4 regions of the Arthrobacter sp. Z1-9 genome follow, and region 3 is predicted to be linked to each of the others. Evidence: riboswitches for the same ligand, from Rfam matches in the RefSeq annotation. Region 3 holds a riboswitch; each other region holds the start of a gene.

Region 1 (7,503 bases), 1.1 Mb from region 3:
CGGAGATCAAGGGCGCGGATTTCGCGGACACGAGCGAGCTGGCCCCGACCGTCGCTGCGCTGTGCGCCTTGGCAAGCGGGCCCTCGCGGCTGAGCGGCATTGCCCATCTGCGCGGGCACGAAACCGACAGGCTTGCCGCACTGGTGACCGAGATCAACCGCCTTGGCGGTGATGCCGAGGAGACCATCGACGGCCTGGTGATCCGGCCTGCCAAGCTGCACGCCGGCGTCGTCCGCAGTTATGCCGACCACCGCATGGCCACCGCCGGCGCAATCCTTGGCCTGGCAGTGGAGGGTGTGCAGGTGGAGGACATCGCCACTACCGCCAAAACCATGCCGGACTTTCCCCGGCTGTGGGCGGACATGCTTGGCCAGGCAGGCCCCGCTACGGGCGCGGAAGGTTCAACCGGTGGCGCGGAGCACTGATTCCTGGGACGAATCGGATGTCCGCATCCGGCCCAGCAAGAAGGGTTCGCGCCCCCGCACCAAGGACCGGCCCAGCCACGACGACGCCGTGACGGGACGGATCATCACCGTTGACCGCGGCAGGTACACGGCCGTGGTGGGCGAGGACTCCGGCAACGAACGAGTGGTCATCGCAGCGAGGGCGCGGGAGCTGCGCCGCAACCCGGTCGTGGCGGGCGATTTCGTCTCCCTCGTGGGCGACGTTTCCGGCGAACCGGACACCCTGGCCCGGTTGGTCAAGATCCAGGACCGCAGGACGCTGCTGCGCCGCAGCGCGGACGACACCGATCCCGTGGAACGCGCCGTGGTGGCCAACGCGGACCAACTGGTGGTTGTGGTGGCTGCCGCCAACCCCGAGCCGCGCACCGGCTTCATCGACCGCGCCCTGGTGGCGGCGTACGACGCCGGGATCGAGCCAATCCTGTTGGTCACCAAGGCTGACGTCAAGGATCCGGCCGAGCTGCTGTCCAACTACACGCACCTCGACCTCCCCGTGATCATCAGCCGGACGGCCGACTCCAGCGCTTCGGGGATCGATGCCCGCTCGGACGACGGCCTGTCCGCGCGCCTGGACAGCAGGGCCGTCGCGGAGCTCCGCGCTTACCTGGACGGAAAAGTGACAGTCATGCTGGGGCACTCCGGCGTGGGCAAGTCAACCATGGTCAACGCGCTGACCGGGGCCGAACGTGCCACCGGCGGGGTCAATGCGGTGACGGGCCGGGGCCGCCACACGTCGTCGTCCGCGCTGGCGTTGAGGCTTGCAGACGCACCCGCCGGCAGCTGGATCATCGACACCCCTGGCATCCGCTCCTTCGGCCTGGCGCACGTGGACCCGGACCGGATCCTGCGCTCCTTCCCGGACCTCTCCCCCGGCATCGAGGACTGCGAACGCGGCTGCAAACACACCGCCACGGCCGTGAACTGCGGGCTGGACGCTTGGGTGGGCGGTGGGCATGCCGGAGCCACCGGAGAAGCCCGGCTGGCATCCCTGCGGCGCCTCCTGGGCACCGACCCGCGGCAGGAGGCGCAGGAGGCCAAGGAGCTCGGCAGCGTCAACTGACAAAGCCGATCTCCCAGCAGAACCGCGCGCAGACGGTAGTTTGGAACCATGATCCAACCCGCTTCAAGCTACAACGATGACCTGCGCCTGGCGCACGTCCTGGCAGACTCTGTGGATGACCAGACCATGAGCCGCTTCAAGGCCCAGGACCTCCAGGTGGAGACCAAGCCCGACCTGACGCCGGTCACCGACGCGGACAAAGCTGCGGAAGAAGCCATCCGCGGCCAGTTGTCCCGCTCCCGTCCGCGCGACGCCGTGCTCGGTGAAGAGTTCGGCAGTACCGGCCACGGATCCCGCCGCTGGATCATCGATCCCATCGACGGCACCAAGAACTTCGTCCGCGGGGTCCCGGTGTGGGCGACCCTGATCGCCCTGGTTGATGAGGGCGAGCCTGTTGTTGGTGTGGTCAGCGCCCCGGCCCTGGGCAAGCGCTGGTGGGCGGCCAAGGGCATGGGCGCCTACATGGGACGGTCCCTGGCTGCTGCCACCCGCCTCCGCGTCTCCAACGTCGCCAACCTCTCCGACGCATCCCTGTCCTACTCCAGCCTGGGCGGCTGGAAGGAACGCGGGAGCTTGGACAACTTCCTGGGCCTCACCGAGGACGTGTGGCGGACCCGGGCATTTGGCGATTTCTGGTCCTACTGCATGGTGGCGGAAGGCTCTGTGGACATCGCCTGCGAACCCGAACTGAACCTGTACGACATGGCGGCGCTCGTGCCGATCGTGGTCGAAGCGGGCGGCCGCTTCACCTCCCTGGAAGGAGAGGACGGGCCATTCGGCGGCAACGCTCTGGCCACAAACTCCATCCTGCACTCCGAGGTACTCCGCAGGCTGAACCCTGACCTGGACGATCTTCTCTAGGGAACTACTCCGAAGAATCAGCGGCGGGCGCCTCCAAAAGGAGGCGCCCGCCGTCGTTTCTTCGGTCAAAGCAGCACTTTCAGCGTCCGCGTAACAAAGCGCTTAACATTCGAGCCGGCTTCAAACCTTCCTGCCGCATGTCCTACGCTCTTAACCAGGTCACGAGTGCCAGCGCGAAACCCCGGTTTGCTGGCCGGCAACCCTCCAACCGCGGTGGGGTGCCCCGGGTGACGACCAGGCCGGTCCGGAACGGATGCGGCAAGCGCGGATTCCCGGAGCAGGGAGTCCTTTCCGAAGTGAGGTCTCTGTGACAACTGCCACCGTCTCCCCCAACGCCCCCGCCCAGCCTGACAGCATCGAGGCTGAAGCCGCTGCCCTTTTTGATGCCCGCCGCGATGTTGCCGGCCGTCCCCTTGCCGCCGTCACCGGCGCGGAAATCCAGGCACCCCTGATTTCCGGCGGGCATGTCCGGTACGCCAACCTCGACTATGGCGCCTCCGCTCCCGCCCTCTCGGTGGTCTCGGCGTACCTCAACGAGATCCTGCCCTTCTACGCCAGCGTCCACCGCGGCGCCGGCTACGCCTCCCAGATCAGCACGTCCGTCTACGAGAACGCACGCAGCATCGTCCGGGACTTCGTGGGCGGCCGCCCTGATGACTCAGTAATTTTCACCCGCAACACCACAGACTCCCTCAACCTGCTGGCAGGCTGCCTCCCCGCCACCGATGGACATCCGGACGGCGACGTCCTGTACCTGGACATCGAACACCACGCGAACCTGCTGCCGTGGCAGGGCGTCCCCCACCGGAGCATCGTTGCCGCTGACACCATCGCAGGGACTATCGAGTCCGTCCGCGCTGAGCTGGAACAGGGCGGCGTGAGCCTGCTCGCCGTCACCGGCGCCTCCAACGTCACCGGTGAAATTCTTCCCGTCCGGGCCCTCGCCGCACTTGCCCACGAACACGGCGCAAGGATCGTGGTGGACGCGGCCCAGCTCGCACCGCACCGCCGCGTGAACATTGCCGCGGACGGCGTCGACTATCTGGCCTTCTCCGGCCACAAGCTCTACGCGCCGTTTGGTACCGGCGTGCTGGTGGGCCGGCCGGACTGGCTCGACGCCGGAACGCCCCATCTGGCCGGCGGCGGCGCCGTGAAGGAAGCAAGGCTCGACGGCGTCAGCTGGGCCACGGGCCCGGCCCGCCATGAGGGCGGCTCGCCGAACGTCCTTGGCGCAGCAACCCTGGCCCGCGCCACCCAGGTGATCGCCGGGCTGGACCAGGCACAGTGGCACGCCCACGAATCGGCCATCCGCTCCTTCCTGGTGGAAGGCCTGCAGACGATCGACGGCGTGACCGTGCACCAGATCTTCAAGGACACCAACCCGGACACGGACACGATCGGCGTGGTCAACTTCTCCGTGGAAGGCTATGACGCCGGCCTTGTGGCCGCCTACCTTTCCGCTGAGCACGGCGTAGGCCTGCGGGACGGCCGCTTCTGCGCGCACCCGCTGCTGAAGCGGCTCGGGCTTCCCTCCGGTTCCCTTCGTGCAAGTTTCGGCGTCGGCTCACGTCTTGAGGATGCCGAACGCCTCCTGGCCGGCATCGAGTCGCTGCGCCGCAACGGCCTCGGGTGGGACTACGTGGTGGATGCGGGGCGCTGGGTTCCTGCCAACGACACGCGGACCTACCCGCACTGGGCACCCAACACGCCGGGAACCGCCGGCGCTGCCCCCTGCATCGACGACTGAACCCTCGTGCCTGCTACGGGTTCGCGCTGACTCTGCTTCCTGATCTTGCCTCTACGGCGATTGCGGTACATTCGAAGGATACCCAAGGGCATCGGACGAAGGAGGCCACGCGTGGTACGGGGTGGCCCCAGGCTTGATCACGGACGGCGGCGGGAGCTTGGCCAGAGCTTCCAGGACGGCGGCCGGCACTACCAGCAGGTCCGTCCGGGCTACCCGGAAGAATCAGCCCGCTGGCTGGTGCCCCCGGGCGCCCGCGAGGCGCTCGATGCCGGTGCCGGCACCGGCAAGTTCACCGAACTGCTGCTGGACATGGGCCTGGCCGTCACGGCCGTGGACCCCTCTGCTGACATGCTCGAGCAGTTACGGGCGCACTATCCCGCTGCCACGGCAGTCCAAGCCACCGCGGAGGCGACGGGCCTGCCTGCCGCAGCCTTCGACGTCGTCAGTGTTGCCCAGGCATGGCACTGGTGCGACGCCCTGGCCGCCAGCTCCGAACTGGCCCGCGTCCTCCGCCCGCACGGGACGCTGGGCCTGGTCTGGAACCAGCTGGACACATCCGTGCCCTGGGTCCACCGGCTCTCCCGGATCATGCACGCCGGCGATGTGTACAAACCGGACTTCCGGCCTAACGTGGGGCCCGAGTTCAAGGGGCTCGAGGGTCACGTGACCCACTGGCAGGACCGGGTCAGCACCTCGGACCTGGTTGAGCTGACGAAGTCCAGAAGCTACTACCTGCGCGCCGGCGAAACCACCCGCGCCAAGGTGCTGGCCAACCTGGACTGGTACCTCCACGAGCACCTTGGCCACAGCCTGGATGACGAGCTTGAACTGCCGTATCTGACGCTCGCCTGGCGGGCCTTCAAGGCATGACGGCCAACCGGCAACGGGTAGGCTTGGAGCTGTGAAGACCAGCGCGCCCTCCTCCTCCATCGAGGATTACGTCAAGGTCATCTACTCGTTCACGGAATGGCAGGACAAGGCCATCACGTCCTCCCAGCTGGCCCAGCGCCTCGGCGTCGCGAATTCCTCGGTGTCCGAGATGGTCCGCAAGCTGAAGGACCAGGGCCTTGTTGACCACAAGCCCTATAGCGCCATCACCCTGACGGACGCCGGCGTCCGGCTGGCCCTTTCCATGGTGCGCCGCCACCGCCTGATCGAAACCTACCTTGTCCAGCAGCTGGGCTACAGCTGGGACGAGGTCCACGACGAAGCCGAGCTGCTGGAACACGCCGTCTCTGACACCTTCATTGAGCGGGTTTCAGCGAAACTCGGGAACCCCCAGCGGGATCCGCACGGTGACCCCATTCCCACCCCCGACGGGAAAGTGCTGATGCCGCGCGCCCACCTGATGGGTGAGCTGGACCAGGGGCACACCGGCAGGATCACCCGGATCAGCGATGAGAACCCGGACCTTCTCCGCTATCTTGCCGCCGAGGAAATAGACCTCGACGCCGAAGTGGAGGTTCTGGGCCGCAAACCGTTCGGCGGCGCCCTCGTGGTGCGGATCAGGAACTCGGGCAGGACCCGGGACTATGACCTGGCCGATGAAATCACGTCAGCCCTGTGGGTCCACAGCGATCATCCCCACACGGGCTGCCTGCTGGGAGACAGCTGAATGGAGCCGGCCGGCAAACCGGCGGGCCGCGCCTGGCTCGCCGTCGCCGCCGGTGGCCTCATCGGCACTGAACTGCGCTATGGACTGGGGCTGGCGTTTCCCGATCTTCCCGGTGCGGTTCCCTGGACCACGTTGTTGATCAACGTCGGCGGCAGCTTCATCCTGGCTGCATTGACCACTGCCTGGATGGCCCGCCCGCAGACCGCGTTCTGGTTACGGGCCGGGTTGGGGCCGGGCTTGCTGGGGTCCTTCACCACCTTCTCGGCCGTAGTCTTTTCCGTGGACCAGCTGGTCCGCGCCGGCGATCACCCGGTATGGGCCGCCTACCTGGCCCTGTCAGTGCTTCTGGGACTGGCGGCGGCGGGCCTCGGCTGGCGGTTTGGCGCGTTGCTGGCCGGGCGCTTTAACGCCGGCGCGGGCCGCCCGGCGTGATGACTGCTGCCCTGGTGGGCCTGTTCGGCGTCGCCGGGACGCTTCTGCGTTTCGGCGTTGACAGCTGGTTCGCGCAGCATGCGTCCATCCGTACCGCCCGTCCCGCCCGTTCCGCCCGTTCCGCCGGGCATTCCCCGCATGGTTGGGGGCACCAGGCGCGGCTGCACTGGCCCTGGGCCACACTGCTGGTGAATGTGACGGGATGTTTCATCATTGGGGTCTCGCACGCCATGACCATGAAGCTGGGGCTGGCCCCGGAATGGGAGGCCGCACTGGCCACAGGGCTGGCAGGCGGACTCACCACGTTCAGTTCATGGACCACGGCAACGGTGCGGTTGTTGACTGAAATGCGGTTCGGCTCCGCCGTACTGAATGTGGCGGCTAACCTTGGCCTGGGCTTTGCGGCTGCTGCGGCCGGGATTGCCCTCGCTTCCTAGCGCTGCTGCAGGCGATTTGGCCGGCTCGCGTATCGTGGATGGTGATGATTAGCAGACGCGACGCGGCCATTGCCCTTGATGTACCGATGGAAATGGCCCAGCGCCACGGCCTACCAAAGTGGATGTCCGAAGCTGAACTGGGTGAGATCCTGGACAACCCGCCACCCTGGCTGGTCCAGTCCCGCGCCAACCGCACCGGAAAACGGCCCGTCTGGGTCCACCTCGAGTGCGCCGTCTGCGGCTACGAGGAAGCAGCGCGCCCCAAAAAGTGGTGGCCCGACTTTACCTACGTGGTGTGCGGCCATCACAGCCCCGAGGACGTTCCGCGCGTCCGCGCAGGGTACGTCCGCAGCGAGTTCGACGGCGTCGGCACGCGTTTCGTAGGCATCGCAGACGTGCCGGGGCAGGACTAAGCCCGCAGCTTTTTGCGGCTGGGACGGCAGTGCTGCCTCCTGCTTACTTACCGTTGCTGACCATCTCTTCGGGGACTGCCGTCAAGTGGATTTCCGTACCGTCCCGCAGTACCGCCAGCGGGAGCGGTTCGCCGATGGCGTCTGCGAAGAGCAGTCGCTGGAGGCTTTCGGCGTCGCTGACGGGGCGGCCGCCAGCGGCGAGGAGGATGTCCCCCGCTGCCAGGCTGGCTTTGTCTGCGGGAGAGCCGGGGAGTACTTCCACCACGCGCAGGGCATCCCGCTGGCCGGTTCGAATGACGGCGCTGGGACTGAGGCGGGTCGGCGTGCTGACCAGGCCAAGGTAGGCCCGCCGCACCCGTCCGTCCGCCAGCAGCGCGGAGATGATCCGCTGCGTGGTGGCATTGATGGGGATGGCCAGGCCGAGTCCGGCGCCAGCCACGGCGGTGTTGATTCCGACGATCCGGCTGTGCGTAT
Region 2 (7,503 bases), 780 kb from region 3:
CAGCCATCACTGCGCCATCCGGGGCCAGCAGCCGAAACCTGAAAAACGAATCCTGGTCAACGAACGCTTCGAATACTCCGGCCATAACAAATCCTTTCGTTCTGCGGATCCCGTCCTCCTGCTGCTCCTGTCGGGCGGCGTCGTAGCCCCCGCCAGTGGCGAGCGCATGGCTGGCCCCTTAACCCGCGGCTGTGGTGAAACGATCGGCGATCAGGTCACCGGTGTACAAAGAGTGTCCCGGCCCTGCCTGCAGTCTCACAAGGCCTGCCCCGTAAACCCTGTGTAAATTGCGCAAGGCCAGCCCAACAACAGCGGCGGGCCACCTTCGACTTGAGTTCTAGCGGTCGTTGCAACACCCATAGATTTTGGGAGTTGCAACGACCGTGCCGCATTTAAGCGATGTTTCAGCGGAGTCCCGGAAGTACACGAGATCGACTGTCCAGCAGAGGGAAGAGTTCTTCCGGGTCTTTGACCGACTTGGAAGTGCGACATTGGCCGCGGCAGAACTGGGTTTGAACCGGAACAGCTGCTATCAGTGGCTCCGAAAGGCTGGCCTCACTTCCGCGAACACCGCATCAGCCCGGCAGGCAGCCAGAGCCAAATACACGCCCGAACAGAAACGGGAGTTCTTGTCCGTTCTCGAGCGGGAAGGGAGCGTGACTGTTGCCGCAGCTGAGATCAGCCTGAATGTAAACACCGCATTCCGCTGGGCACGCGAGGCGGGCATTTCCAGCCAACCGGTGAGTCATCGCAGGCGGGTGGAGTACCTACGCTTACGGGATCAAGGCCTGAGCCGGCGCGATGCGGTCAAGGCTCTGGGCGTTCCCCGCAGCAGTGCCCGGGAGTGGGAGCTTGGGGTGAGGAAATCCGGTGGTCGACGCATTTATCCAGCTGGACAGAGAATGCACTACAACCATGATGTGGATTCTTCGACACTTCCTGCCATCCCCGACAAAAGGCAGCAGACCCGGCCTGTATCGATCTCGGTGCTTGAACGGCCCATTGACCCGAGGTTTCTGTCTCTGCAAGAACGCGAAACCATCCGGGACCTGAACGCCGCTGGGGCCTCGCTGCGTTCAATCGCGGCAGTGTTGCAGCGATCGCCGTCGACCGTTAGCCGGGAAATCGCCCGTAACGGCCACCCGGGCGTTGGTTACCAGCCGTATGCCGCGCAACGTCAAGCTGCCTCACGCCGCGCCCGGCCCAAGACCGCGAAACTGGCTGGTGAATCGGACTTGAGCAACTACGTGAAAGAGAAACTGCTCCTACGCTGGTCTCCAGAGCAGATCAGCCACACGCTGGTCGAAGATTTCCCCGAACTGCCGGAGATGCGTGTGTGCCCAGAGACGATCTATCAAGCCCTCTACGTCCAGGCCCGAGGCGGACTCAAACGCGAAGTCCAGGCAGCCCTGCGCACCGGCCGGACCCGCCGCAAACCCCATAACACCGGCGAACAGCGAATCTCCCGCTTCACGGATCCCATGGTCATGATCTCCGAACGACCGCCCGAGGTCGAGGACCGTGCCGTCCCCGGCCACTGGGAAGGCGACCTGATCACCGGGACACTAAACCAGTCCGCCATCGCAACCCTGGTTGAACGCACCACCCGGTACGTGATGCTCGTGCACCTGCCCGCAGACCACACCGCTGAAACCGTCCGCGATGGCCTCGTCAAGACCATGGCCACCCTGCCAGCACACCTGCGCGGCTCACTGACCTGGGACCAAGGCGCCGAAATGGCCGGACACCGATCCTTCACCCTGGCCACCGACATGCCCGTCTACTTCTGCGACCCCGCAAGCCCCTGGCAACGCGGCTCGAACGAGAACACCAACGGGCTGCTGCGCCAGTACTTCCCCAATGGCACCGACCTGTCCGCCTACGGGCCCGAAGACCTCGAGCACGTCGCGCAGGAACTCAACGGCCGCCCACGCAAAACGCTCGGCTGGAAAACCCCAGCCGAGCGTTTACGTGATTTACTACTAACCACCTAACCAGCAGGTGTTGCAACGACCCCTAGAAACCGCCCGAAAGGTGGCCCGCCGCCGTCGTAATTCCTGGCGCGTCAGTCGTTGATGAGGTCGTTTACCACAATGGTCTGGTCCCGGTCCGGTCCAACGCCGATGGCGGAGAAGCGCGTCCCGGACAGCTTCTCCAGGGCCAGGACGTAGTTTCGTGCATTCTCCGGCAGGTCCGCCAGCGTCCGCGCACCGGTGATGTCCTCTGTCCAGCCCTCGAAGTATTCGAAGATCGGCACTGCATGGTGGAACTCGGTCTGCGTCATGGGCATCTCGTCATGGCGTACGCCGTCCACGTCATAGGCCACGCACACCGGGATCTGCTCGATGCCAGTGAGGACGTCCAGCTTGGTCACGAAGTAGTCCGTGAAGCCGTTGACGCGTGAGGCGTGGCGGGCCAGGACGGCGTCGTACCAGCCGCAGCGGCGCGGCCTGCCGGTGTTGACCCCAAACTCGCCACCGGTTTTCTGCAGGTAGACGCCCATCTCGTCGAAGAGTTCCGTGGGGAACGGGCCGGCGCCAACACGAGTGGTGTAGGCCTTGATGATGCCGATGGAGCGGGAAATGCGGGTTGGCCCGATGCCCGAACCCACGGAGGCGCCGCCGGCCGTGGGGTTGGAGGAGGTGACGAACGGGTAGGTTCCGTGGTCCACGTCCAGGAAGGTAGCCTGGCCGCCTTCCATCAGGACTACCTTGCCCTCGTCCAGGGCGGAGTTCAGGACCAGGGTGCTGTCGATGACCAGCGGACGGAGCCGGTCGGCGAAGGACAGGAAGTACTCCACGATCTCATCCACCAGCACACCGCGGCGGTTGTAGACCTTGACCAGGAGTTCGTTCTTCTGGCGCAGTGAACCTTCCACCTTCTGGCGGAGAATTGACTCGTCAAACACGTCCTGGACGCGGATGCCCAGGCGGGCCACCTTGTCCATGTACGCGGGGCCGATGCCGCGTCCGGTGGTTCCGATGGCGCGGCTGCCGAGGAAGCGCTCCGTCACCTTGTCCAGCACCTGGTGATAGGGAGCAACAAGGTGTGCGTTCGCGGAAACGCGAAGCTTGGAGGTGTCCGCACCGCGGGCTTCGAGGCCTTCGATCTCCTGGAACAGCGCCTCGAGGTTAACAACGCAGCCGTTGCCGATAATGGGGACCGCGTTGGGGCTGAGGATGCCTGCCGGAAGCAGCTTGAGTTCGTATTTTTCACCGCCTACGACGACGGTGTGCCCGGCGTTGTTGCCGCCGTTGGGCTTGACGACATAGTCAACGCGGCCGCCCAGCAGGTCGGTCGCCTTGCCTTTTCCTTCGTCGCCCCATTGGGCTCCTACGATCACAATTGCTGGCATGGGATCCTCCCCCATTCGTTCGGGCTGCCCGGGCCGGGCCACTTCGTGGCTCGCCTGGTGGAGCGCCGTTCATGAGAATGCCCCGAATGGACCGGCCTTCGCTGGTCCGCGGGGCGGCACAGCGACGCAAGAGTTCCGGGGCTCTTACCACCCAAGTTTAGCCGATGAGGGACTTTGTCCACTCGCTGGACCGCCGCGGTCCTTCTTGCAGGGTAAAGGACTCCTGCAGGGCGAAGGACCGCGGCGGACTGTCAGCAGCGGTGCTACTCGTCGTCGGCTTCCTCACCGGGCCGGGAGGTCTGGGTGGCCAGGCTGTCCCAGAAGGAGGTGTCGGCGTCGGCGATTGATCCGTCAGCGATCGCAGCGGCGGTGGCAGTCAGGGTGGTGACGGTCTGCTTGATCAGGTATCCGTTGCTCCGCAGCCCCAGGGCGTAGCCGTCCAGGTAGTGGTCGGACATGCCGCGCATCTCAAACAGGAGTGTCGCGATCCCGTATTCCACGGCGATCCCGTTGCGGCTGATCGTCTCGGCGCTGCCGCCCACATATTTGCCGAGGTGGCCCCAGCCGGTGGAGTCGACGTTGTGGAACACGACGGCGCCCAGCTGCTTGGACTTTTCGACAACTGCGGGATCGGCGTTCGGCGTGGTGGGGTACAGGATGGACCCGGAGACCAGCTTGCCGTCGCGTTCGCTGCGGGTGCCTTGGTGGTGCAGGTCGATCATGTAGTCGATCCGGTACTTGCGCATCACGTTGTTGTGCAGCGCCTGCGTTTCCGGCTGGAGCTTGGCTACGTGGTCGCGGTTGAGGTCCACCTCTTCGGCGTTGTACCGCGTCATGTTGCGGTCCCCCTTGGCCAGGTAATCATCCAGCGGGAAGTTCACGTCCCCCATGGCGCCGTCCGCGTTGAGCATGGGAACGATGAGGATGTTCGCGCCGTCGAGAACGCCTGCGGACTTGCCGGTGCCCAGGTGCTTGACGAATTCCAGCGCGCCCTCGGTGGTGAGCTGCTCGTTGCCGTGCTGCTGCGTCAGGTAGAGAATGGTGGGCTTGGCCGGATCCGTCATGTATTTGACCAGGTGGATGTCCCGGCCCTTCACGGTCTGGCCGATGACCTCCAGTTCCATGGCGCCCTGGCGGGCGTCCTGGTCCTTGAGGAAGGAGACCATCTGCTCGTACGTGGCAAGCTTCGATGTGGTGATCTGGCCGTCGCCGTCATAGTTGGGGCCTTCGCCCACGGCCATCGCCGGTGCCGGCGCGGCCACTGCTGCCAGTGCCAAGGCTCCGGAAACTGCCAAAGTCCTGAAGGTTGCCAGGGTTTTTCTCACAGGGCGTTACCTCTTTCGAATGCATCAGCTGGGGCCAGCCCGCAATGTCCCCCATGTGGGCTGTGACAAAAGCCAACCAACCTGGACCAATCCTGTCAATGGATATGACAATGATCTGCAGTCAGTTATCACGTTCTGAAACGTGGGTTTCCGGCCCTGGTTTTGGGCGGCACCGCCCGGAGTTCCGCCCGACATAATCCGCAAGCCGATTTGCTCCCGGGCGTACCGGTGCATTTAAGTGAGAGAACCCATCCGGAGCGGCCGAGAGACCTGGATCGATGACGCCGCAGCAACCCACATAGCGCAGGTACGTCCTGCCTGCGAAGGTGCTACTGCCAGGACCGATGGAAAGGAATTCCAGCATGTCCCTGAACACTGACCACATCCGCGTCACCCACGCCGGATCATTGCCCCGTACCCCAGAACTTATTGCCGCCAACGCCGCACGCGAAGCGGACCCTGCCGACGTAGAGGGCTATAACGAACTGCTCACCGCTTCCGTGGTGGACCTGGTCCAGCGCCAGGAAAGTCTGGGCATTGATATCCCCAACGACGGCGAATACGGGCACGCGATGTCCGCTGCTGTGGACTACGGCGCCTGGTGGTCCTACTCCTTCGCGCGCATGGGCGGGCTGGAACTGGACAACGACGCCAAGTGGGCGGTTGAACCGAAGGAATCCACCCCGGGCAACGTCCAGCTGACCGGCTTCATCCACCGCCGCGACCGCACCAACTTTGCCGAGGCCTACAACGATCCCACCAGCGGCATCTTCACCGGTGGCCCCAAGCCGTTCCCCAAGGTCACCGGACCGCTCGTCTACACAGGCCAGGACGCCGTCGCCTCCGACATCGCTAACCTGAAGGCAGGCCTGGCCGCCACCGGACTGAAGGACGGGTTCGTCGCGGCCCTCTCCCCCGGCAGCGCGTCCCGCATCACCAACGAGTACTACGCCACGGAGGAGGAGTACATCTATGCCTTCGCCGACGCGCTTCGCGAAGAGTACAAGGCCATCATCGACGCCGGCCTGATCCTTCAGATCGACGATCCCTCCATCGCCGAGAACTGGGACCAGATCAGCCCCGAGCCGAGCGTGGCCGACTACCTCAAGTTCACCCAGATCCGCGTGGAGGCCCTGAACTACGCCCTCCGCGGCCTTCCCGAAGAGCAGGTCCGCTTCCACCTCTGCTGGGGTTCTTGGCACGGCCCGCACACCACCGACCTTCCCCTTGCGGACCTGGTGGACACCATGCTGCAGATCAACGCCGGGGGCTATTCCTTCGAGGCTGCCAACGTCCGCCACGAGCACGAGTGGCGGGTCTGGGAGGACACCAGGCTCCCCGAGGGCAAGGTCATCATCCCCGGTATCGTCTCGCACGCCACCAATGTGGTGGAGCACCCGGACCTGGTGGCGGACCGGATCGTACGGTTCGCAGATGTTGTGGGCCGTGAGAACGTCACCGCCTCCACCGACTGCGGCCTGGGCGGCAGGGTCCATCCGCAGATCGCCTTCGCGAAGCTGGAAGCCCTGGGAGAGGGTGCGCGCCGGGCCACCAAGCGGCTCTGGTAGCCACCGGACAATAAACGCTGAACTCGCCGGTTCCGTGCCCTTTTGGATTTGGGTGCACGGGACCGGCGTTTCGTTTCGCGGGGCTTGCTAAACTGGTAAAGGCCGACCAGGAATCGGTCCGCCCCATTTCAACCACTTCGGATTGCTGCGCCATCGTGCGCCCATTTTCGCGGTGGCAGCAACACCAATCCCCGCAGGAGACCCAGCACTACATGACAGCCCTGGCACCCGAAACCTTCCATGAGCAGCTTCTGAACCGCCGCTACGAACCCAATGTTGCAGCCGTCAACGAACTGTGCGATTCCCTGCAGGACACCAAGCCCGGCACCATCGTGCCCTACGTGGACCCCATGCACGACGTCGACGAATGCCGCATCATCAGCCTGTACTCGAACATCGGTGAGGCCGACCCGTCCGGTTTCATCACCGCCGGCGACCACGACGCCGCCACCCGGATGCTGGGGATCCAGTGGAAGCTGGGACTGCGGCCGGAGTTCGTTATGCCCTGGAACGTCCACCCCTGGCATGTCGCCGGAGAGGCCAACGGGAAATTCACGCCCGACCAGATTTCCGCGGGCCTCAAGCCTTTGCTGAAGTTTCTGGCACTCGTTCCGCGCGCCTCGGTGATCGTGGCACACGGCACGGAGGCCAACCGCCTGGCCAACCTGCTGCTGAAGACCGAAGTGCCGCTGCTCTGGCGCCGCGGCCTGAAGACCTACAAGGTGCGTTCCCTCAGCGGCCGCGCTTTCGCCGGGTCGCCTGCCCGCCAGGAGGAGTACCTCGAGGACATGCGCGTGGCCTACGCCGACGCGATGGCCCGGACGGGCCTGCAGAAATCCAGCTAGTTCCCCATCGGAAGCCTTAAAGTTCGACGACGGCCGGTCACCTTTTCAAAAAGGTGACCGGCCGTCGTCGGCCTAAGGGGCCTCCGCCGCCCGGGTTCCCTGGCTGAGCGCAGCGAAGCGAGGGAGGCGGTGGGGATCGTCCAGCCGAATCCGGCTATCGGAGAGGGCGGAAAGCGACCCCGCGTTGTATTACTTGCTTTCGATGGCTGCCTTCGCCGTGGGGTCCGAATCGTTCAGGAACTTCTCGATCCGTTCCGGCTCCTCCGCCTCGCCGATCGCGGCGGCAGCGCGCCCCAGCGAGTACAGCGCCCGCAGGAAGCCGCGGTTGGGCTCGTGCTCCCACGGGATGGGGCCAACGCCCCGCCAGCCGTTGCGGCGCAGCGAGTCCAGCCCGCGGTGGTAGCCCACCC
Region 3 (7,503 bases):
CTACTGCCATGGCATAAGCTCCTTTGCTGTGCCTCCGGCCGCGGGCAGCCGGAAGGTCTGTGTCCACCATCACACCCTGCTAGGGTGCATTCAAGGGGAAAAATCACAGATGGCATGTGCACTGATGCACACTAATATGAAGGGGCACTGGGTGGCGCTTCCGAGTCCGGACGACTTGCTGATTTTGCTCACTGTGGCCCGGCTGGGGCGCTTCAACGCCGTCGCCGAAACGATGGGTACCACGCACACCACCATCTCGCGCCGGATCCTCGCCCTCGACAAGCAACTCGGCGGCCGCACCCTGGAGCGCAGTCCGCACGGCTGGGAATTGACGGAGTTGGGGGCCGCGGCCGTGGCCGCGGCGGAGACTATTGAGGAAACGCTGGGGTCATTGGCCGCCGTCACGGGCCAGGACCGGGACGCCCTGTCCGGCATGGTGCGCCTCAGCACCTCGGACGGTTTTGGCGCCGAATTCGTGACCCCTGCGCTGGTCCGCCTCCAGCAGCGGCATCCCATGCTGAATGTGGAGATGCTCAGCGCCACGCGCAAGGTCAGCCAGAACCGCTCCGGCGTGGACCTGGAAGTGGTGGTGGGCCGCACGGACGTGAGCAACGCGCAGGCCATCTTCCTGACCAACTACTTCCTCCGGCTCTACGCCAGCCCGGCCTACGCGGCCGGGCGCGGCTTGCCGGAGACGCCCGACGGCGTGGGGCAGCACGGCTTCGTCTCTTACGTTGAGTCGGCCCTCCAGGTTGCCGAGCTGGGCCACCGGTCCTCGCAACTGCCCACGCCGAAGTCCAGCTTCCAGGCGACGAGCATCTTTGCCCAGGTGGAGGCGGTGCGCCGCGGCGCCGGCATCGGCTTGCTGCCGAACTTTATGGTGGCGCGGAATCGGGAGTTCGTTCCGGTGCTCCCCGACGCCTTCCAGCGCCAGGTGCCCATCTGGGCGGTGGCACGGCCGGAATCGCTGCGGTCCGCCCGGGTGCAGGCCGTGATCACTGCCCTAAAGGAAGAGGTGGCGGCCCGCCAGGATCTGTTGGTTGCCTAGGCCCTAGCCATTCGGAGCCGTTTTTCAGGCTTGGAAGAGCCGCCTCACCACCTGCCCCGCGGCCAGCGCGTCGAGGCCCTCGTTGATCTCATCAAGCGGCCGGGTGTCGCTATGCAGCAGCTCAACGGGAAGCCTTCCCTCGCGCCAGTACGAAAGGTACAGGGGGATGTCCCGGCCCGGGACGGCGTCGCCCATATACGAACCCAGCAGCCGCTTGCCCGCCCCGGCGAACTGCAGCGCGGGCACTGTCAGTTCCGCCGTCGGGTGCGGCAGCCCTACCGAGACCACGGCGCCGCCGCGCGTCACGTGCTCGAGGCACGATGCGATGACCCGGGCTGACCCCACAGCTTCTATGGCGGTGTCCACGCCGTCACCGGCGGCCTCTTTGATCAAGCGGGAAGCGTCGTCCGGGGTCCCGACGGCGGTTGCCCCGCACTTCAGGGCGAGCCCGTGCTTGCCGGCGTTTGGATCGATGGCGATCACGGAGGAGGCGCCGGCGAGCGCCGCGGCCATAACGGCCGAAAGCCCCACGGCGCCGAGTCCGAAGACTGCCACGGACTGACCTGGCTGGACAGCTGCCGTGTTGAGGACAGCTCCCATTCCGGTGAGGACGGCGCAACCGAACATTGCCGCGACAGTATCGGGGACGTCGTCGTCGATGACCACTACTGATTCCCTGGCCACCACGGCGTAATCGGCGAATGCTGAAACCCCCAAATGGTGGTTGATCCGCTCCCCCGCGGGCGTCCGCAGCAGGGCCTCACCGTGCAGGAGGTCCCCCGACCCGTTGACTTCCGCGGCCCGGTGGCAGAGTGCCGGACGGCCCGCCCGGCACGCACGGCAGTCACCACAGCTGGGGACGAAGACGAGGACCACGTGGTCCCCGGGGGAAACATCCGTGACACCTTCACCCACTGCGGCGACCCGCCCTACCGCCTCGTGCCCCAGCGCCATGGGAAGGGGCCTGACGCGGGAGCCATCCACCACGGACAGGTCCGAATGGCACAGGCTCGAGTAGGTGATGCTGATGCCCAACTCCCCGGCGCGGGGTTCGGGCCGGCCGAGCTCCTCGACCCGGAGGGGACGGGCCTCGGTGTAGCTGGTTCCGGGCGGGACCGTAGCGTAAAGGACGGCTGCTTTCATGGGAGATCCTGACTTCCTGGAAGGTGCTGACGCCCGACTGCCCGGGCCTGCGTGGTCGCGGGTCCGGGCAGTCGGTGCTATTTCGGCATTGGTGGTGCCGAGGATTATTTCTTGCCGGCCGCGAGCAGGTCGGCAGTGCCCTGGGCGTCGGCTGCGTCCACATCGTGCAGCGAGATGCCGCGGGTCTCCCTGAGGAAGAACACGGAGATTGCGGTCACGATGCAGGCTCCCAGCAGGTACAGCGCCACCGGAGTGGAGGACTTGAAGGTCCCCAGCAGTGAGGTGGCGATGATGGGTGCCAGCGAACCGGCGACGATAGACGTCACCTGGTACCCCAGGGAAACGCCGGAGTACCGCATCCGGGTGGGGAACATCTCGGCCATGATGGACGGCTGCCCCGCGTACATCAGCGCGTGGAACAGCAGGCCGATGGTGATGGCGGCCAGGATGACGAAGTCATTGCCGGTGTCCATCATGGGGAAGGCGAAGAAGCCCCAGGTGCCGCCGAGGATCGCGCCGGCCATGTAGACCGGCCGGCGGCCGAACGCGTCCGACATCTTGCCGACGAGCGGGACGGCGCAGAAGTGAATGAAGTGCGCCACGAGCAGAAGCAGGAGGATGCGGGAGGTGTCGGTCTGAACGATGATCTTCAGGTAGGTGATGGAGAACGTCACCACGAGGTAGTACAGGATGTTCTCGGCAAAACGCAGGCCCATGGCGGTAAAGACACCGCGCGGGTAGCGGCGGAAGACTTCGGCAACACCGTAGCCCTTCTTCTCCACCGTGACTTCCTTGCGGGCTTCGATGAAGATCGGCGCATCCTGGACCTTGGTGCGGATGTAGTAGCCAACGATCACGATCACGGCGGAGAGCCAGAAGGCGACACGCCAGCCCCAGCTGAGGAATGCCTCCGGGGAGAGCGTGGCCGAAAGGGTGAACAGCACGCCGGTGGCCAGGAGGTTGCCCATCGGAACCGCTGATTGTGGCCAGCTGGACCAGAACCCGCGGGACTTGTTGGGGCTGTGCTCGGCAACCAGCAGCACGGCGCCGCCCCATTCACCGCCGACAGCGAAGCCCTGCACGAAGCGCAGGAACACCAGGAGGGCCGGAGCCCAGTAGCCGATCTGGGCGAACGTGGGCAGGCATCCCATCAGGAAGGTGGCAACGCCCACCAGGATGATGCTCAGCTGCAGCAACTGCTTGCGGCCGAACTTGTCACCGAAGTGGCCAAAGACAATGCCGCCGATGGGGCGGGCCACGAAACCTACGGCGTAGGTGACGAAGGCAGCGATGATGCCATCCAGTTCAGTCCCTGAATTGGGGAAGAACATTTTGCCGAACACCAGGGTGGCGGCGGAGGCATAGAGGAAAAACTCGTACCACTCAACAACGGTGCCGGCCATGGAGGCCGTAACGACTTTCTTCAGGCCTGAGGCCTTGACGTCGGTTTCCTCTGGCCGCCGTGCGGCGGAGCTTTCCGTACTCATTTAGTGAACTCCTTCGGCATCCTCTTCGACACCACTGGGACAGGCTGTGGCGGATACGCGTGATTTTGGCCACGAACCGCCGGGTCCCATTGAGTATGGTCTGCTTGTACGCCCAGCTCAACGGCGAATCATGCAGAGCCCATCTGCGTTAATGCACATATGTTGCCTTTTGCTGCGTGCGTTATGCCGAAAGGTGCTGCCGGAGCTGCGATCCCAGCTGCCCGATTTCGGTGAGGAACCCGTCATGGCCGATGGGCGCCTCGATGAGGTGGACGTCCACTTCTCCGGGGAGTGCCCGTGCCAGCTCCCGGGACTGGGACGGAAAGTAGAGCCGGTCCGAGTCCACAGCGGCGACAAAAAAGCGCGCGTTGGCACTGGACAGGGTCTGGGCGAGCGGCCCGCGTCCTCGGCAGATGTCGTGGCTCATGAGCGCCTCGGTGATGGCGATATAGCTGTTGGCGTCGAAGCGCTGGACCAGTTTGGTGCCCTGATGGTCCAGGTAACTCTCCACCTGGTAGCGTCCGCGGGCTGAGAGCTGCTCGCCCTGCAGCGGCGATTCGGGCGACTGCGGCGCGCGCCCGAACCGTCCGTCCAGCTCAACCGGGGAGCGGTACGTGATGTGGGCGATGCGCCGGGCCAGGGCCAGGCCTTCCTCGGGGGCGGGTCCGTTGTAGTAGTCACCGCCGTTGAAGTTGGCGTCCTGCCGAATGGCCAGGGTTTGTGCCTGGGCAAAGGCGATCTGCTCGGCCGTACTCGCGGCGCCCACGGAGATCACAGCACAGCGCTGCACCCTCTCCGGGTACGTAACGGCCCATTCCAGCGCGCGGGCCCCGCCCATCGAGCCGCCCAGCACGGCAAACCAGCTCCCGATTCCCAACTGGTCGGCCAGCCGGGCCTCTGCCACCGTGCTGTCCCGCAGGGTCACCAGCGGAAAGCGCGAGCCCCAGGGCGTTCCGTCCGGAGCCGGCGACGACGGACCGGTGGACCCGTAGCAGCCGCCCACGATGTTGATGGACACCACGAAGAAACGGTTGGTGTCCACCGGGGCACCCGGCCCGGCGAGTTGTTCCCACCAGCCGGGTTCCTCTGTGTCGCCGCGGGTTACGTGGGTGCTGCCGGTCAGTGCATGTTCGATCAGGACGGCGTTGCTGGCGTCATCGTTGAGGGTGCCCCAGGTTTCATAGGCCAGCGTGACGTCCGGCAGGTATCCGCCGGCTTCCAGCTTCAGCCCCCCGATGGAGGCATAGCGGACAATCCCGTGTTCGGGGACAGTGGTACGGGTGACGGTAACCGTCATGGCAAGACCTCTTCTACGCGCTTGCCCGCCGTCGAATGACCGGCAGGCCAGGTCTTCACCCGGGGCACCCCACCGCGGAAGGAGGGTTGCCGGCCAGCAAGCCGGGGCTGTCACTGGCACTCATGACCTGGTTCGAGTGTACGAAACAGGCCCTGCCTGCCGCCAAGAGTGTGACTGGTTGTGACTTCCCCGGCCCGCTGCCACGCTGCTGCCATGGGTTCGGTTAGGCGCCGGTGGCCTCCTTGGCCGCCCGGAAGCCGGCTTCAAGGTCAGCCAGGATGTCGTCAATATGCTCGATTCCTACCGAAAGCCGCACCAGGCCAGGGTTCACGCCTGCAAGAACCTGCTGCTCCGGCGAGAGCTGGCTGTGGGTGGTCGACGCCGGATGGATCACCAGGGAACGGACGTCACCGATGTTTGCCACGTGGGAGTGCAGCTCCAGTGCGTCCACGAAGCGCTTGCCCGCCTCCGCGCCGCCGGCAAGGTTGAAGGACACGATGGCACCGGTGCCCTTGGGGCCGTACTTGCGGCCGCGCTCGTACCACGGGCTGGAGGGCAGCCCGGCGTAGGCGACGGATTCGACGTCGTCCCTTGCCTCCAGCCACCGCGCAACTTCCAGCGCGTTGGCGACGTGGCGTTCCACCCGCAGGCTCAGCGTCTCCAGTCCCTGGGCGATGAGGAAGGCGTTGAAGGGCGATACGGCTGAGCCAAGGTCGCGCAGCAACTGCACCCGGGCCTTCAGGATGTAGGACAGGTTGGCGCCCAGGGCACCCTCGGCGCCGAGGTCCCGGGCATACACCAGGCCGTTGTAGGTGGGGTCCGGCGTGTTGAAGCCGGGGAACTTCGCGGGGTCCTTGCCGAAGTCGAACTTTCCGGAGTCCACGATCACGCCGGCGATGGCAGAACCATGTCCGCCCAGATATTTGGTGGCCGAGTGCACCACAATATCCGCGCCCCATTCCAGCGGCCGGATCAGGTACGGGGTGGACAGGGTGTTGTCCACAATCAGGGGAACTCCGGCCTCATGCGCAACGTGGGAGACGCCTTCGATGTCCAGGACGTCCTGCCGCGGGTTGGAGACCACCTCGCCAAAGAACAGCTTGGTGTTGGGCTGCACCGCGGCACGCCACTGGTCCAGGTTGTCCGGGTCCGCCACAAATGTGACGGAAATGCCGAACTTCTTCAGCGTGTGGGCGAAGAGGTTGTAGGTGCCGCCGTACAGGCTGGGGCTGGCCACAATGTGGTCCCCCGACTCGGCGACGTTCAGGACTGCAAAAGTTTCAGCGGCCTGGCCTGAGCTGAGCAACAGCGCTCCCAAACCGCCTTCGAGGCTGGCGATCCGCTGTTCCACAGCTTCCTGGGTGGGGTTGCCGATCCGGGTGTAGATGGGCGCCAGCTCAGCAAGGGCAAACCGGTTCGCTGCGCTCTCGGCGCTGGGGAACACAAAGGACGTGGTTTGGTAAATGGGGAGCGCACGGGCACCCGTGGCAGCGTCCGGCTCCTGCCCTGCGTGGATCTGGCGGGTTTCGAAAGACCATCCGTTGGACAACTAAGGCTCCTTTGACATGGGCCCGGCATGCTCGACGCACCGCGGGCCGCGCTTGCCATCCGGCCATTGCCGGACAGCCAGGTCCTCACCCGGGGCACCCCACCGCGGATGGAGGGTTGCCGGCCAGCGAGCCGGGGCTTGGCGCTGGCACTCATGACCTGAGCTCAGTGTAGGAACAGGCATGCGAGGCTGGACAGGATTGTGACGAACATAGTCCTTGCGGCCGCCGGCAGCGGACCCTGGATTAATGCCGCTTCGCAACACAGATCCCAGTAAGGCTACCCTTAGCTGAGAGCCCGATCACAAAGTGCCAAGATGTTGCCATGCGCATGGATCACGTCTCTTACGCCTGTGAACACGATGGCCTGGCTGCCACCACCGAACGTATTTCCTCTGCCCTCGGCGTTGAGGCAGTAAAGGGCGGGGTACACCCGCGGTTCGGAACCCGGAATATGATCATCCCGCTTGCGGGGCACAAGTACCTCGAAGTCGTTGAGGTCCTGGACCACCCGGCGTCGGACAAGGCTCCTTTCGGCCAGGCAGTGCGTGCACGGTCTGCGGCGGGCGGCGGCTGGATGGGCTGGTGCGTCGAGGTTGACGACCTGGTCCCCTTTGAAGAACGCCTCGGACGCTCCGCTGTCAACGGAAACCGCAAGTTTCCTGACGGCCGCGAACTCGTCTGGAAACAGATTGGCATCCTGGGTCTGATTGCGGACCCGCAGGTTCCGTACATGCTCAAGTGGGAGGGCGACCCGTCGCTGCACCCGTCCAACGCCTATGAAAGCAACGTCAAGATGAGCTGCCTGACCATTGCCGGCTCGGCAGCACGGGTGACCGAATGGCTGGGCGAGCCGGTGGAAAAGCCGCTCGAAGACGTTGCCGTGGAATGGGTGGCACCACACGGGACCCCCGGAATCCTTTCGGTGACATTCGAGACCTCCAGCGGAGCTGTCACGATCTGATCCTCGTTCATAGGCCC
Region 4 (7,503 bases), 1.9 Mb from region 3:
AGCCGGTGGACGGGTACCACATGTTGCCCAGATCGATATTGGTGTTGGTGATGCCGCCGAAGATGCGATGGTCTTCCTCCCACCAGCGGCGGGAGTATTCGATGCCGATCTTGCCGGCGTCCGTGGGGCTGGCGAATTTGAGGGCGTCCAGCACGTCCGTCGGAAGGTTGCCCGGAATCTTGGCGGCGATGTGCGGCGGCAGGGTGCAGACGGCAAAGTCCGCTTCGATCTTTTTGGCCTGGCCGCCCGGGTTGGTGTACTCCACCGCTACGCCGGCGGCGGTGTTGTTCATGGACAGGACCTGGGCCCCGTAAACGAACTTGTCCTTGCCAATGGCGGCTTCGAACGCATACGGGATGCGGTCCATGCCGCCCACGGGCTGGAACATCATCATGGCCTGGTCCCAGCCGAATTCGAAGGAGAAGTAGTTGCCGACGCCACTGGCAAAAACATCCGAAAGGGCATCCGGCGCCAGGGGTGTTCCCGCTTCCAGCCCGGCGCCCGGTGCCACCGAGTAGCCCTTGCGGCCCGTGCCGGTGTACTTGAAGCTTGCCGCCGCGTCACCGGGAACTTTCGCACCGATGGCCCCGAAGTTCCGCAGGAAGGTGATCAGGTTCTCCTTGTCCGCTGCGGTCATGTAGCTGTCCAGGGCACCCTGGTCCGTGGCTTTGGCGAGGAGTTCTGAAACATAACCGTAGACGTCCGCTTTCGCGGCACGGTGGCGGACAGGCGTGTTGGAAAGCTTGGTGTTGCCCTCCCGGAACAGATAACCGTCAGCGTTCTGGTTGGTGAACGGCTCAATCGCCACCCCCAGTTCCTTGCAGTAGTCCAGGGTGATGTGGTGCTGGGGAATGCGGCCGGGGCCGGCATTCATGTACTGGTCCTTCGAGAATGCGGCGCGCTGGGTAACTCCGCGGAGGTCTGTTTCCTCCGTACCGCCACGAACAGTCCAGTTACGTCCGCCGGGGCGCATCCGGGCCTCAAGGATAGTGACTTTGTAACCGGCCTTACCCAGCTCATAAGCCGTGGTCAGTCCTGCTATGCCGCCACCCAAAATGACCACGCTCTTACCCTTGCCCTGCAGGTCGTTTGCCCGGGGGCAGCGTAGGCAGGGGCAGCGGTATCTGGAGCCAGGCCCATCGCCGCCATGGTCTCGTACATCACCCCGGCTCCCCCCACCATGCCCACGTAGCGGAGGAAGTTCCTGCGAGTCGCATCTGTCATTTTTTCCCTTTCACCGGAGTGTTACGAGGTGAGCGTATGGGGGAATTGTTTCGTCAAATGCTGTGACAATGTCGGTGTTATGGCGTTCAGATTTCAGCGAAGTAAACGCTTCCCGCCGGTCGCAGGCAACTCCAGCTGATGCCCTACGTGGGAATGATGCGGAAGAGGAATTTGGTCCGCACCATGACCCAGAGGAGCCCCAGCACCACGGCGTAGGCGGCAGTGTTGAGCAGCACGTTCTCCTGCTGCAGCGCCGGAATGTTGGCCACCACGGCAATCAGGACCACGTGCATGATGAACACGTAGAGGGTGGCGCGGCCCAGGGGGATCAGGAACCAGCCCAGGGCCCGCTGCACCGGCTTCCAGTACGCGGTAAGGAAGGCATACGCAGCCACCACCAGGACCAGGACATTGAGCAGCCGGCCCGGTGCCAGATACGTGCGGCCAAAGAAAAGGTCGTACATGTTCCGGTACGCCGCATCCGGAACAATCGCGAGCCGCAGATCGAAGCCGTTGGCCAGGTAGGGGTTGCCCCAGGACAAGAAAGCGAAGACGAACGCGGCCACTGTGCACGCGGCCACCACCCAGGCATGGCCGGCCAGCCATGCAACGACGCGGTGCCGGTGGTACCCCGCCACGAGGCCGATGACGAACAGGACCTGCCACACGAGCAGCGGGAACGAGTCCTCGAACTGCGACGGCAGGATCCGGACCCGCGTTGCCGCTCCCACGCCGTAAACCACCAAAGTGCCGGCCAGCACCCACGTTGCCTTGCCGCGGTTAAGGGCAGCCAGGAGCAGCGGGCTGGCAAGGAGCAGCACCACGTAAAGCCCCATCACGTTGAATTGCCAGGGTCCGAACTGCAGCAGCAGGATGGCAGGAAGCACCTGCGGCGGCACAGGGAACTGGAACAGGGACTCCATCCCCGCATACAGGTCATAGGTACGGCCGGCGCCGTCGTGCCCTGCCCCGCCCGTCCCCTGGTCCACGAAGGTGGTGAGGGCATCGGTCCGGAATATTGGCAGCAAGGACATCAGGAAGACGCCAATAAGCACTATCAGGGCCGTCAGGTAGAGCTTGCCCGCCCGCCGGGAGGTAAGGTCGACCACCTTTCCGAAGTCATCCTTCGCTCTGGGCCCGTACACCATGCCGACTACCAGGCCGGAGAAAAGAACGAACAGCTCGGCGCCCGAAACGAAGCCCACCGCTTCCTGCGTGAGCAGCTGGAACAGCGAGGTCATGCCCAAGTGGTTGACCACAACGAACACGATGGCCAGGCCGCGGAGCATGTCCACGCGTGAGTCCCTGCTGGAAGGATCCCTGTACTGCCAGGCTGTCGCAGCATTGACCCTGCCGGGGATCTGCCACAGGGCAACCAGGAGGATAAGAAGCGCCGCCCCTACTGTCCAGGCGGCGGCTCCGGTGAGGGTGTTGGCACGGACGTACCCGGTGCCTGTGCTGACTTCCGTGACCGGCCCTGTGACGATGGGGGACGATTCCAGCCTGCCGACGGCTGCCTGGGCAATGGCGGGGTTTCCGCTGAGCAGCCAGTCGATGCTCGCCACCCCGGTGTCCCTGGTGCTTGTGCGCTCATCCCACACCACAGCCCCTGTCATCCGGAATTCAGCGGCAGTGGCGGTCCCAACCACCTGGTCCCACCAGGCCACCTTGACGTCGGATTCCGATGCGCCGCCGGAGGCCGGGCTGTAGAAAGCGGCGGTCTGCAGGAGGAAAGGCTTGTCAGGTCCGCCGGAATAGGTGGCGTAAAAGTTTTCACCCCCGGAGCCCGTGAGCATCTCCCGCAGTTCGCCCGCACGGGGGACGGTATTGACGGCAGCACCGCCGGCGGTGTCGTCGTGGAAGGCAGTAAGCCCCACCCAATCGACCGCTTCATCCCCTGGATAGTAGGGTTCGTAGGCCGCGTCCGACCCGTTCCAGGCGCCGTCGCCGTTGGTATCGAGCAGGGCGAAACCGTCGCTTCCCGGGGCGGGTGCGTTCCGGTTCCGGTCGAAGGGATAGTCCTTGCCCAAATAGGGCTGCCACACCATAAGCGTCCGGCCGCCGCCTCCGGCCTCCCGGAAGGCGGCAGTGACCGTCTGGAAGGCAGAGCGGTAAGTGGCTGGTTGCTGTCCCCACTCCACCCAGCTTGCATTCATGTCCGGAGCAAACCGGATCAACAGCTGTCCCTTAAAGCTGGATGCAAGCTCCAACACCCTTTCGGCGAAGGACTTCGCAGCCGCGGCGTCGACCTGGTCCAGCGGCACCGTTGGCTTCACGGTGAGCATCGCGTGGGCACCCTGCAGCGAGGACTGTTCCAGGAAGCCCTCGATATCGTTTTGCTCGGATGAGCGGTACGGAAAGGCTATGTCGTGGCCAAAAACAGCCGGCGAGGCACCCAGCCGCTCGGCGAAACCGGCAGCGGTGTCCTCGCCCCATTCCAGAAGGGCGCCCAGCAGGGGCTTTCCCTCTTCCGGAAAGCTCCTCGCGGCCTGGGCCGACCCCGCGGGCAGCACCACAGCCACGAGGGCAATCAGCAGTGTGGCAAGGACAGCCCCAGCCACGCGCAGCCGGGGTACTTGAGACGGACCCGTACGGTGTTGTGGCGTGGCAGTTCGCGTGCTGATGGGGACCCCCAGGTGATGGTTCCAATGATGAGGCAATGCCCCTAGGAAACTTTATCCGGCGGTCCGTCCGTGAAAGGGCAAGAAAAGCGTGCCCACCTGCGGTGATGCCGCCGTCGTCCGTTCCTCTTGCCCCGCAAAAATCACCGCCTGCTGCACCGCGCCCGGTTCAGTTACGGAACATGACGACGGCGGCGGTGCTGCCCCGCGCGCCAAGTGTTACGTTTTTGGGGAGTAATGAGTACCGGCGCCAAGCCCTGACTGGCCGGTCGGCAACCCTCCTTTCGCGGCGGGGTGCCTCAGGTGAATACTCGGCATATCGACCGATTCGAGTTGCAAGCGTGAGAGAAGGAGATCCGTCGTGTCTGACGCACCTGCCCCTGAAGAGAGACTGTCGTACCGGCTTGTTACCGGTCCGGATGACAGGTCTTTCTGTGAACGGATTTCCGATGCCCTGGCCGAGGGCTACGTGCTGCACGGGAGCCCGGCGGCAACGTTCAACGGCAGCAGCGTCATCGTTGCCCAGGCCCTGGTCCTGCCCGCGGCCATCGCTTCAGCCGATGCCGCCGTGGCCACAGCGGTGGATAGCCTCGAAACCGCTGGCGAAGACCTCGAGTTCGACGGCGAGGGCCACGCATGAGCTACGCAGGAGACCTGACGCCCCAGGAGGCATGGGAAAAGTTGCAGCAGGGAGCCATCCTGGTGGATGTGCGCACTGAGGGCGAATGGGCCCATATCGGCATTCCCGACACCAAGGCCACCGACAATGATCCGCTGTTCATCCAGTGGACGTTTCCGGGAGGCATTCCCAACCCCGATTTCATCAGCCACCTGAGCCAGCAGGCTCCGGAGGATCCGGCCACCGAACTGGTATTCCTGTGCCGCTCGGGGCAGCGTTCCATCGCGGCCGCCATTGCCGCCACCCAGGCCGGCTTCACCTCCTACAACGTGCTGGAGGGCTTTGAGGGCGAGCCGGACCGTTACGGCGAACGCACCGTGAACGGCTGGAAGAACCGCGGCCTGCCCACCAACCTCGGAAAGAACTAAGTGACCTTCAACGAAGACGCCGCCGGCTGGAGCCCCGACACCCAGGCCGTCCGCGGCGGACTGGACCGCACCAACTTCCAGGAAACAAGCGAGGCGGTATTCCTGAACTCGGGGTTCGTCTACGAGTCCGCAGCCGCTGCCGAGCGTGCCTTCACCGGGGAGGACGAGCGATTTGTGTACTCCCGCTACGGCAACCCCTCTGTAGCCACCTTCCAGGAGCGGCTGCGACTCCTCGAGGGAACCGAGGCGTGCTTTGCGACGGCGTCCGGCATGTCCGCCGTGTTTACCGCCCTGGGTGCGTTGCTGGCTGCCGGTGACCGCGTGGTGGCCGCCCGCTCGCTGTTCGGCTCCTGCTTTGTGATCCTGAACGAGATCCTGCCGCGGTGGGGCGTGGAGACGGTATTCGTCGACGGCCCGGACCTGGACCAGTGGCGCGACGCCCTGTCCCAGCCCACCACTGCCGTCTTCTTTGAGTCGCCGTCCAACCCCATGCAGGAGATCGTCGACATCGCCGCGGTGAGCGAACTCGCGCACGCAGCAGGTGCCACCGTCGTCGTCGACAACGTCTTTGCGACTCCCCTGCTGCAGCGCTGCGGGCAGCTGGGGGCCGACGTTATCGTCTACTCCGGCACGAAGCACATCGACGGCCAGGGACGAGTCCTGGGTGGCGCCATCCTGGGCACCAAGGAATTTATCGAGGGGCCGGTCAAGCAGCTGATGCGCCACACCGGTCCGTCGTTGTCCGCCTTCAACGCCTGGGTGCTCACCAAGGGCCTCGAGACAATGGCCCTGCGCGTCAACCACTCTTCGGCGTCTGCCCTGCGGCTGGCTGAGTGGCTGGAGCAGCAGCCTGCCGTGAGCTGGGTAAAGTACCCGCTCCTGAAGTCCCACCCGCAGTACGGGCTGGCTGCCAAGCAAATGAGCGCCGGCGGTACGGTGCTCACGCTTGAGCTTGCTCCGTCCGGCGGCCGCTCCGGCAAGGAAGCCGCCTTTGCCCTGCTGGACGGGCTGCGCATCATCGACATCTCCAACAACCTTGGCGATTCCAAGTCCCTGATTACGCACCCTGCCACCACCACGCACCGCGCCATGGGGCCGGAAGGCCGTGCTGCAATCGGCCTGAGCGACGGCGTGGTGCGGCTTTCCGTGGGCCTGGAGGACGTGGACGACCTGATCGGCGACCTCGAACAGGCTCTGAAGCAGATCTAGAGTTGCCTGGCGCTGCGGCCAAGTTCCTCTCCGGCACCGGCGCCTGCGCTGGATATACGGGCGAGGGTTTCATCAGTTGTCTTCGATGGAGAGGTGGACGGCCACCTCGTCGCCTTCCCTGATCCCGGCTTTGTCCCTGATGGCCTTCTTCACGGGCAAGAGGTACGAAGCGGCTTTCTGGTCCGCGAACAGCGAGGTCTGCCAGGAGTGCCCTGCGATTTCCGCAGTCACTTTGACGGATCCGAATGCCTTGCTGGCGCCGGCGGTTAGTTCGTGGATATCGTCCGCGACGTCTGCCGGGAGGGTCAGGAAATGCCAGCCCGCTTCGCCCGGATATAGCCAAAGTTCAGCTTTGAAGGAGTAGGACGCCGTCACGCGCCGAGTATGGCACGCCTCCTGCCTGGGCGCCACCGGCTGTCGATTCTTTCCTGTCAAAGGCTTTTGTTGTGCTTTCCACCTCGCTGAAGGCAGCACCAGGCGAGCGGAAGAATTGATCCTGCTAGGACTGGCGGACGCGCAGCAACTCCGGGGACCCGTCGACAGCTGAAAGATGGCCGGAACCGCGCATCGTCACGTCCACCGCGTGCTTGACCACCGCACCAAAGCCCAGGTCTTCCGGGGCCAGGGCGGCCAAAGTCCGGTCGCGGATGCGGCGCTGTTCAGCTGCCCCTGTCCCTCGCGCAAGGATGTCCTCGACGCCCTGGCAAACCAGTGCAAGTTCACCCTGCTCCTGCAATACCGGGGCGAGGTAGTCCACCAGGGAATGCACTACATCGGCGGCCCGCGCGGGCCGGAACGTACCGAAGTCCAGGAGTTCCCCGCTGAGTCCACCGCTGCTGGCCTGCCAGGAAGCCATCCGCAAAAGTACGGTGGGCACCGGCGCGGGCTCAACCCCCTCGTGCCACTCACGGCTCGCAGTCTCCACCAGCGCCCTGACGAGAACGGCAAGAAGAGCTGCGTCCTCGGCCCGGAGGCAGACGTCTGCAACCCGGACCTCGACAGTGGGATGGTTCCGGGACAGGCGGGCGTCGAAGTAGATCATCCCTTCGTCCAGCATCACTCCACTGTCCAGAAGACGGGTGACCACCCTCCGGTAGGCGGAATATGTCCCGTAGATACCGGCGGGACCGGATGTGGGCCAGCGGTTCCACGCTTGGGTGCGGTAGCTTTCGAAGCCGGTCTGAAGCCCGTTCCAGAACGGCGAGTTCGCACTTAGGGCCGTGAGGACTGCCAGCTTGTCGCGGATCCGGTCCAGCACAGCCACGCCCTCGTCCGGTGACTCAATGAAGGTATGGACGTGGAAGCCGCAGGTCAGCTGTTCCTGAGCGGTCAGGCCAAAACGTTCCAGCATCCTTGCATAGCGTGGATCAGGGGTGGTGTGGCTGGCCAGGCCAAGGGGCGA

The links. Region 3 has a riboswitch for S-adenosylmethionine ahead of metX (homoserine O-acetyltransferase MetX). Riboswitches for the same ligand answer to the same signal wherever they lie in the genome.
Region 1: linked by a shared signal. The riboswitch ahead of M1D93_RS12260 (aminotransferase class V-fold PLP-dependent enzyme) and the one ahead of metX (homoserine O-acetyltransferase MetX) in region 3 are both predicted to bind S-adenosylmethionine.
Region 2: linked by a shared signal. The riboswitch ahead of M1D93_RS03540 (cobalamin-independent methionine synthase II family protein) and the one ahead of metX (homoserine O-acetyltransferase MetX) in region 3 are both predicted to bind S-adenosylmethionine.
Region 4: linked by a shared signal. The riboswitch ahead of M1D93_RS18485 (DUF1737 domain-containing protein) and the one ahead of metX (homoserine O-acetyltransferase MetX) in region 3 are both predicted to bind S-adenosylmethionine.

What each region holds. Positions count from the first base shown of each region.
Region 1 is NZ_CP096456.1:2,645,486-2,652,988, forward strand. It holds gene aroA (3-phosphoshikimate 1-carboxyvinyltransferase) at 1-425, shown strand, start outside; gene rsgA (ribosome small subunit-dependent GTPase A) at 409-1,524, shown strand; gene hisN (histidinol-phosphatase) at 1,573-2,385, shown strand; SAM riboswitch class IV at 2,543-2,656, shown strand; gene M1D93_RS12260 (aminotransferase class V-fold PLP-dependent enzyme) at 2,693-4,132, shown strand; gene M1D93_RS12265 (class I SAM-dependent methyltransferase) at 4,244-5,002, shown strand; gene M1D93_RS12270 (metal-dependent transcriptional regulator) at 5,034-5,747, shown strand; gene M1D93_RS12275 (fluoride efflux transporter FluC) at 5,748-6,179, shown strand; gene M1D93_RS12280 (FluC/FEX family fluoride channel) at 6,179-6,616, shown strand; gene M1D93_RS12285 (hypothetical protein) at 6,661-7,029, shown strand; gene M1D93_RS12290 (S1C family serine protease) at 7,073-7,503, opposite strand, start outside.
Region 2 is NZ_CP096456.1:743,284-750,786, reverse strand. It holds gene M1D93_RS03560 (YegP family protein) at 1-85, opposite strand, end outside; gene M1D93_RS03555 (IS30 family transposase) at 789-1,994, shown strand; gene M1D93_RS03550 (adenylosuccinate synthase) at 2,066-3,355, opposite strand; gene M1D93_RS03545 (M14 family zinc carboxypeptidase) at 3,619-4,680, opposite strand; SAM riboswitch class I at 4,926-5,031, shown strand; gene M1D93_RS03540 (cobalamin-independent methionine synthase II family protein) at 5,043-6,248, shown strand; gene M1D93_RS03535 (uracil-DNA glycosylase family protein) at 6,461-7,093, shown strand; gene M1D93_RS03530 (DUF3151 domain-containing protein) at 7,283-7,503, opposite strand, start outside.
Region 3 is NZ_CP096456.1:1,527,456-1,534,958, reverse strand. It holds gene mmsB (3-hydroxyisobutyrate dehydrogenase) at 1-10, opposite strand, end outside; gene M1D93_RS06985 (LysR family transcriptional regulator) at 152-1,048, shown strand; gene M1D93_RS06980 (zinc-binding dehydrogenase) at 1,073-2,191, opposite strand; gene M1D93_RS06975 (MFS transporter) at 2,296-3,678, opposite strand; gene metX (homoserine O-acetyltransferase MetX) at 3,860-4,975, opposite strand; SAM riboswitch class IV at 4,988-5,103, opposite strand; gene M1D93_RS06965 (bifunctional o-acetylhomoserine/o-acetylserine sulfhydrylase) at 5,199-6,524, opposite strand; SAM riboswitch class IV at 6,568-6,683, opposite strand; gene M1D93_RS06960 (VOC family protein) at 6,848-7,486, shown strand.
Region 4 is NZ_CP096456.1:3,992,747-4,000,249, forward strand. It holds gene M1D93_RS18470 (flavin monoamine oxidase family protein) at 1-1,063, opposite strand, end outside; gene M1D93_RS18475 (twin-arginine translocation signal domain-containing protein) at 1,039-1,224, opposite strand; gene opgC (OpgC domain-containing protein) at 1,368-3,791, opposite strand; SAM riboswitch class IV at 4,079-4,193, shown strand; gene M1D93_RS18485 (DUF1737 domain-containing protein) at 4,207-4,485, shown strand; gene M1D93_RS18490 (rhodanese-like domain-containing protein) at 4,482-4,892, shown strand; gene M1D93_RS18495 (O-succinylhomoserine sulfhydrylase) at 4,893-6,101, shown strand; gene M1D93_RS18500 (DUF1905 domain-containing protein) at 6,174-6,476, opposite strand; gene M1D93_RS18505 (glutamate--cysteine ligase 2) at 6,601-7,503, opposite strand, start outside.